2 linked regions of the Streptomyces sp. SN-593 genome follow. The protein of the gene in region 2 interacts with the protein of the main gene of each other region in a pairwise test. Links are inferred from orthologs where the notes say so. Each region holds a gene or a part of one and is shown on either strand. Other genes may lie near its edges. The genes, in order: ftsZ and rlmN.

What was found.
Region 1: the proteins of rlmN (region 2) and ftsZ interact in binary tests that used the Escherichia coli proteins (3 or more experiments, as listed by UniProt). The link is inferred for Streptomyces sp. SN-593 from one-to-one orthologs.

Annotation. Positions count from the first base shown.
Region 1 is NZ_AP018365.1:1,869,604-1,872,867, forward strand. The notes cover bases 155-3,105. They hold ftsZ (cell division protein FtsZ), read right to left. Parts: upstream 2,285-3,105; coding sequence 1,025-2,284; downstream 155-1,024. Other genes in these bases: RVR_RS07800 (YggS family pyridoxal phosphate-dependent enzyme), read right to left, coding at 155-219; pgeF (peptidoglycan editing factor PgeF), read right to left, coding at 226-993; RVR_RS07815 (cell division protein FtsQ/DivIB), read right to left, coding at 2,546-3,105. Also shown: more of RVR_RS07800, read right to left, coding at 1-154; more of RVR_RS07815, read right to left, coding at 3,106-3,264. UniProt on the Escherichia coli protein: Essential cell division protein that forms a contractile ring structure (Z ring) at the future cell division site. The regulation of the ring assembly controls the timing and the location of cell division.
Region 2 is NZ_AP018365.1:6,311,013-6,314,279, reverse strand. What follows is about bases 8-2,961. They hold rlmN (dual-specificity RNA methyltransferase RlmN), read right to left. Parts: upstream 2,067-2,961; coding sequence 948-2,066; downstream 8-947. Other genes in these bases: RVR_RS26935 (phosphatidate cytidylyltransferase), read right to left, coding at 2,193-2,961; RVR_RS26945 (thiamine ABC transporter substrate-binding protein), read right to left, coding at 8-744. Also shown: more of RVR_RS26945, read right to left, coding at 1-7; more of RVR_RS26935, read right to left, coding at 2,962-3,119.

The sequences.
Region 1 (3,264 bases), 4.4 Mb from region 2 along the record:
ACAGGCGGCGGCCTTGGGCCCGGCCTCCTGGTCGCGGTTCTCCGCCACCTGCCGGACGCCGAGCCCGGACAGCACCCGCACGTCCTCGGCCGGATAGGTCTTCGTCACCACGATCAGGGTGACCTCGCCGCGGTCCCGGCCGGCCGCGTCGCACGCGCGCGCGATCCGGTCGCGCACCGCCGCGAGGTTCGCGGCGATCTCCTCGGTCCTGCTCGACACGCCCGCTCACCCGTTCCGTTCCGGCGCCGCGGCGGCCGCTTCGCCGGACCCGCGCTCCGGCCGGCCGCCGTCGAGCCAGACGTAGCCGGCCAGTCGGCCGGTGGTGCGGTCGCGGCGGTAGGAGAAGTGGTCGGCGGACTCCCGCGTGCAGACGTCCGGACCGTCGATCACCCGTACGCCGCAGCGCGTGAGTTGTGCGGTCACGCCGGCGCCCACGTCGAGCGCGGGCGTACCCCAGCTCGTCTCGGCGTACGACTCGGGGACGGCGGCGGCGACCTCACTCCGGAGCGCGGCGGGCACTTCATAGCACTTACCGCACACCGAAGGGCCGAGCAGCGCGCTGATCCGCTCCGGCCGCGCGCCGTGCTCGACCATCGCGGCGACCGCGGCCGGCACCACGCCGGCCACCATCCCGGGGCGCCCGGCGTGCGCGGCGGCGACCACGCCGGCCGCGGGGTCGGCGAGCAGCACCGGGACGCAGTCGGCGGTGAGCACCGCGAGGGTCAACTCCGCGCGGGTGGTGACGACGGCGTCGGCCGCGGGCACCGGACGGTCCCCCCACGGCCGGTCGACGGCCACGACCTCGCGGCCGTGCACCTGGTGCATCCACACCACCGTCCCGGGGTCGCGGCCGAGCGCCCGCGCGGCGCGGTCCCGGTTGGCCAGGACCGCGGCCGGGTCGTCGCCCACCGCACCACCGAGGTTGAGGCTGTCATACGGAACGGCGCTCGCCCCGCCCCACCTGTCGGTGAAGGCGAAGCGCGCGCCGCCCACTGCCGTGCTGTGCCCTATCACTGCCGGGCGGTCACTTCAGGAAGTCGGGAACGTCGAGTTCCTCGACGGCCGGGTCCTGGTACGGGCGGGCCGGCGGGACCAGCGGACCGGCCGGCGTCGCCGGGGTCTCGGCGACCGGCTCGTTCTCCGGCTCCGGCTCGCGCTCGGCCGGCGGGGCCGGCACGCTGCCGATGCCCGTGAAGGACGAGGTCAGCCGGCCGGCGTCGGAGCCGGCCGGGCGGCTGCCGGTCGAACCGCCGGTGCCGCCGGAGGTGCCGGCCGCGTCGTCGCGCGAGGTGTAGCCGCCGCCGACCAGCTTCTCCCGGGTGCCCTTGGTGGGCGGCTGGCCGCCGTCGAAGCCGGCCGCGATCACGGTGACCCGCACCTCGTCGCCGAGGGCGTCGTCGATGACCGCGCCGAAGATGATGTTCGCCTCGGGGTGGGCGGCCTCGCTGACGAGCTGGGCGGCCTCGTTGATCTCGAACAGGCCGAGGTCGGAACCGCCGGAGATGGACAGCAGGACGCCGCGGGCGCCGTCGATCGAGGCTTCCAGCAGCGGCGAGGAGATCGCCATCTCCGCGGCCGCCACCGCGCGGTCGTCGCCGCGGGCGGAGCCGATGCCCATGAGCGCGGAACCCGCCTCGGACATCACCGACTTGACGTCGGCGAAGTCGAGGTTGATCAGGCCGGGGGTGGTGATCAGGTCGGTGATGCCCTGCACACCGGACAGCAGCACCTGGTCCGCGGACCGGAAGGCGTCCAGGACGCTCACCTGGCGGTCGGAGATCGACAGCAGCCGGTCGTTGGGGATCACGATGAGGGTGTCGACGTTCTCGCGCAGGCCGGCGATGCCGTCCTCGGCCTGGTTGGCGCGACGCCGGCCCTCGAAGGTGAAGGGTCGGGTCACCACACCGATGGTCAGCGCGCCGAGCGACCGGGCGATGTTGGCCACGACGGGGGCGCCGCCGGTGCCGGTGCCGCCGCCCTCGCCCGCCGTGACGAAGACCATGTCGGCGCCCTTGAGCACCTCTTCGATCTCCTCGCGGTGGTCCTCCGCCGCCTTGCGGCCGACGTCGGGGTTGGCGCCGGCGCCGAGACCCCGGGTCAGTTCGCGGCCGACATCGAGCTTGACGTCGGCGTCGCTCATGAGCAGGGCCTGCGCATCGGTGTTGATCGCGATGAACTCGACGCCCTTGAGACCGACCTCGATCATCCGGTTGATGGCGTTGACGCCACCGCCGCCGATGCCGACGACCTTGATGACTGCGAGATAGTTCTGCGGTGCTGCCACGTCGAAGGCCTCTCGCCTCGAGTTACGAATCGTGTGGGACGGTCGGTACGCTCGTCGATGCCGCGCCGAACCCTGACCCTGAGGTTTAGGGTTAGCCTTAGGCCGGTCCCATGTGTTCCCTTGGGACGAGACACTAAGTCGACAAGCGGTGGCGGTTCAACGAACACGCCGAACCTCCCGTTTTTCTTTTCACCCTATGTGATCACGCCGTCCGCCGCCCAGCCGGGTGGCCGACCCTTGCCGCACCTGGTCCGCGGGGCGTCAACTCCCTGACGCGGCAGGGGCGGTGGGCGCACTGACGTCGTAGTGGGTCGCGTCGGGTTGCGCTTTCATCAGCGCGGTGAGCACGCGCGCCTTGCGTGCGCCGTCTGCCGCACTCCCCCACACCACCTCGCGCCCACCGGAGAGTTCGACGGTGATGCCGTCGTAGGAACGCACCCGGATCGCGGTGGCGTGGCCGTCGAGGGACCTCGGCAGTTCGGCGGAGACCTCGATGGCCCCGCGCAGCAGTTCCCTGGTGCCGAACTGGCGCACGCTGGCCGGCTGCGGGTCGGTCAACTGCACCAGGGGAACTCCCCTCGGCGCCCGGGCCACGGTGGCGAACCGCACACCGTCGCGGTCGACTTCGGTGAACCCGCCGCCCTTTTTGAGCACGGCCGACGGGGTCCGTTCGGTGATCCTCAACGCCACGGTGTGCGGCCAGGAGCGTTCCACGTCGACGTGGTCGATGCGGGGCAGGGCGGCGGTGAGCCGCCTGCTGACCGCGCCGGTGTCCACGGAGAACAGGGCGCCGCCGAGCGGGACTTTCGCCGCACTGACGATCTGATGATCGGTCAATACCGAATTCCCACTGACCTTGACGTGCTCGGCCCGCAGCAGGGAGGAGCCGTACACCAGGTAGCCGCCGCCCCCGCCGAGCACGGTCAGCGCGAGGAGCGCCAGCAGCAGGGCTCTGCGCCTGCGGCGCACGACCGAACTCC
Region 2 (3,267 bases):
CTCGGCGGGCGGGCTGGAGGCGTAGGAGACCACCAGCGGCTTGTCGCCCTTGGCCTTCCTCCCCGCGGCCGACCCGGAGAAGGTGCTGTCGTACGCCTGCTCCCAGCTGTCGACGACCTGGACGCCGTTGGCCTTCAGCTTCTTCCAGTACGCCTGCCATCCGTCGTCGCCGTAGGTGGCGGCCGTGCCCAGCAGGAAGGCCAGGCCCGGTGAGGAGGTGGACACGTTCTCGGTGACCAGCAGGTTCTTGTACTGCGGCTTGACCAGGTCGGCGAAGGTCTGCGGCGGCGCGAGGTGGTGCGAGGTGAAGTAGGCGCGGTCGTAGTTGACGCACACGTCGCCGGAGTCGATCGGCGTGACGCGGTGCTGCGCGGCGTCGAGCTGGACGTCGGAGGGCACCTGGTCCAGGCCCTTGGCCGTGTACGGGTCGAACAGGCCGTTGTCGAGGGCGCGGGAGAGCAGGGTGTTGTCCACGCCGAAGAACACGTCGCCGCGCGGGTGGTCCTTGGTGAGGATCGCCTGGTTGACCGCCGCGCCCGCGTCCCCGCCGCGCAGCACCTTGACGGTGTAGCCGGTCTCCTTGGTGAACTGCGCCATCACCGACTTGGAGGCGGCGAACGAGTCGTGGCTGACCAGGGTGACGGTCTTCGACGGGGTGCCGGACGCGCTCCCGGACCCGGAGCCCGAACCGCCGCAGCCGGCCAGGAGCGTGGCGCCCGCGGTGGCGAGGACGAGCGCGCCCATGGCACGCCGACGGATGGTGCTGTTCACTGTCGTTGACTCCCTACGCCGGTATGACCCGGATCAGGTGGGAGGGTCTGCGGCCTGGGCCCGGCGACGGTCCTGCCGTCGCGTCGTCCCAGCCGCACTCTCAGCGCCGTCTCAGGCGCTCCCCTGTCGGATGTTCATTTGTCCCGCTGGTGCGATGAACGCACCAGCGCACCGTATCAGCGTGCGGAAGCGGCGAGCTGACCGCAGGCCCCGTCGATCTCCTGGCCACGGGTGTCGCGGACGGTCACCGGCACGCCGTGGGACTCCAGCGCGGCCACGAACGCCCGCTCGTCCTCCGGACGGGAGGCGGTCCACTTCGAGCCGGGGGTGGGGTTGAGCGGGATCAGGTTGACGTGCACCCGGTGGTTCTTCAGCAGCCGGCCGAGCCGGTCGGCGCGCCACGCCTGGTCGTTGACGTCGCGGATCAGGGCGTACTCGACGGAGACGCGGCGGCCGGAGACGTCGGCGTAGCGCCAGGCGGCGTCCAGCACCTCGCGGACCTTCCAGCGGGTGTTGACCGGCACGAGGGTGTCGCGCAGCTCGTCGTCGGGGGCGTGCAGGGACACCGCGAGCCGGCACTTGAAGCCCTCGTCGGCGAACCGGTGCATCGCGGGGACCAGGCCGACCGTGGAGACGGTGATGCCCCGCTGGGACAGCCCGAGCCCGTCGGGCGCCGGGTCGGTGAGGCGGCGGATCGCGTCGACCACCCGGCGGTAGTTCGCCAGCGGCTCGCCCATGCCCATGAAGACGATGTTCGACAGCCGGTCGGGGGCGCCCGGCCCGCCGCCGGGCACGTCGCCGTCGCGCAGCGCCCGCATCCCGGCGACGATCTGGTGCACGATCTCCGCAGTCGACAGGTTGCGGTCCAGGCCGGCCTGGCCGGTGGCGCAGAACGGGCAGTTCATGCCGCAGCCGGCCTGCGAGGAGATGCACATCGTCACCCGGTCCGGGTAGCGCATCAGCACCGACTCGACCAGGGTCCCGTCGAAGAGCCGCCAGAGCGTCTTGCGGGTGTCGCCGTCGTCGCAGGACGCGTGTCGGACCACGGTCATCAGCTCGGGCAGCAGGTCGCCGGCGAGGCGGCCGCGCGCGCCGGCCGGGATGTCGGTCCACGTCGCCGGGTCGTCGGTGTAGCGGGCGAAGTAGTGCTGCGACAACTGCTTGGCCCGGAACGGCTTCTCCCCCAGCGCCGCCACGGCCTCCCTCCGCTCCGCGGGCGAGAGGTCGGCAAGGTGCCGCGGCGGCTTCTTGGCCCCGCGTGGCACGGCAAACGTCAGTTCTCCGGGTACAGGCATGATGCCTACCAGTGTCGCAGACTCCGCGCGGTGCCCTCGTCGGGGAAGTGGGGGGCTGTGGACAAGGGTGCGGGCCAGGTGGCGTGGGAGGTGGGGGCCGGGCGGCGTGGGAGGCGGGGCCGGGGGTCAGCCCTGGCCGACGAACGCCACCAGGAGCAGCCAGACGACCGGCGCCGTGGGGAGCAGGGAGTCGAGGCGGTCCATGATGCCGCCGTGGCCCGGCAGCAGCGTGCCCATGTCCTTGATGCCGAGGTCGCGCTTGATCATGGACTCGCCGAGGTCGCCGAGGGTGGCGCTGACGGCCGCGGCGAGCCCCAGCAGCAGGCCCTGCCACCAGCGGCCGCCGTCCACGAAGTACTGCATGAGCAGGGCGCCGGCGACCATCGCGAAGCTGATCGCGCCGGCCAGGCCCTCCCGGGTCTTGCCGGGGCTGATCCGCGGCGCGAGCTTGTGGCTGCCGAAGCGCCAGCCGACCGCATAGGCGCCGGTGTCGCTGATCACGGTGAGCAGGAGGAAGACCAGGACCCGCCGCGGGCCGTCGTCGGCGGCCAGCATCATGACGACGAACGTGGCGAGGAACGGGACGTAGAAGGCGGCGAAGACGGCCGCGGTGACGTCACGCAGGTAGTCCTCCGGCGGCTTGGCCATCCGCCAGACCAGCACCGCGAGCACGGTCAGCGCCATCGCGATCCACGCCCCGTCGGCGCCGCGGACGTATCCCGCGATCACCATCGCGGTGCCGCCGAGGGCCAGCGGGACCAGCGGCGCCTGGATCTGCTTGCGCTCGGCGAGCCGGGAGGTCAGCTCCCACAGCCCGACGACCACCGCCACCACGACGATGCCGACGAAGACCGCCTTCACCACGAACAGCGCCGCGACCACCACCGCGCCCAGGCCGACTCCGACCCCTATCGCCGCCCGCAGGTCGCGGCCGGCGGACTTCTTCGCCGGCGGCGCGGCCGGCGGCTCGGAGCCGTGGGCTCCAAAGCCGCCACCGGGGCCCGGACCGGGTGGCGTCGGGTCCTGGGGCGGCGAGGGCGGTGGCGGCGGCATGGTGGAGATCTTCCTCCTGACCCCGGGTTCCGTGGCGGAACCCGCCGCGTGACCGGCGCGTGGCGAAGCGCCCCAGGAAGAATCGTTCACGGAGCGTCGCCTCGCGTCGTCGTCAGGTTGGTGGTCGGCCGGGGGGAGCGTGCGGTCC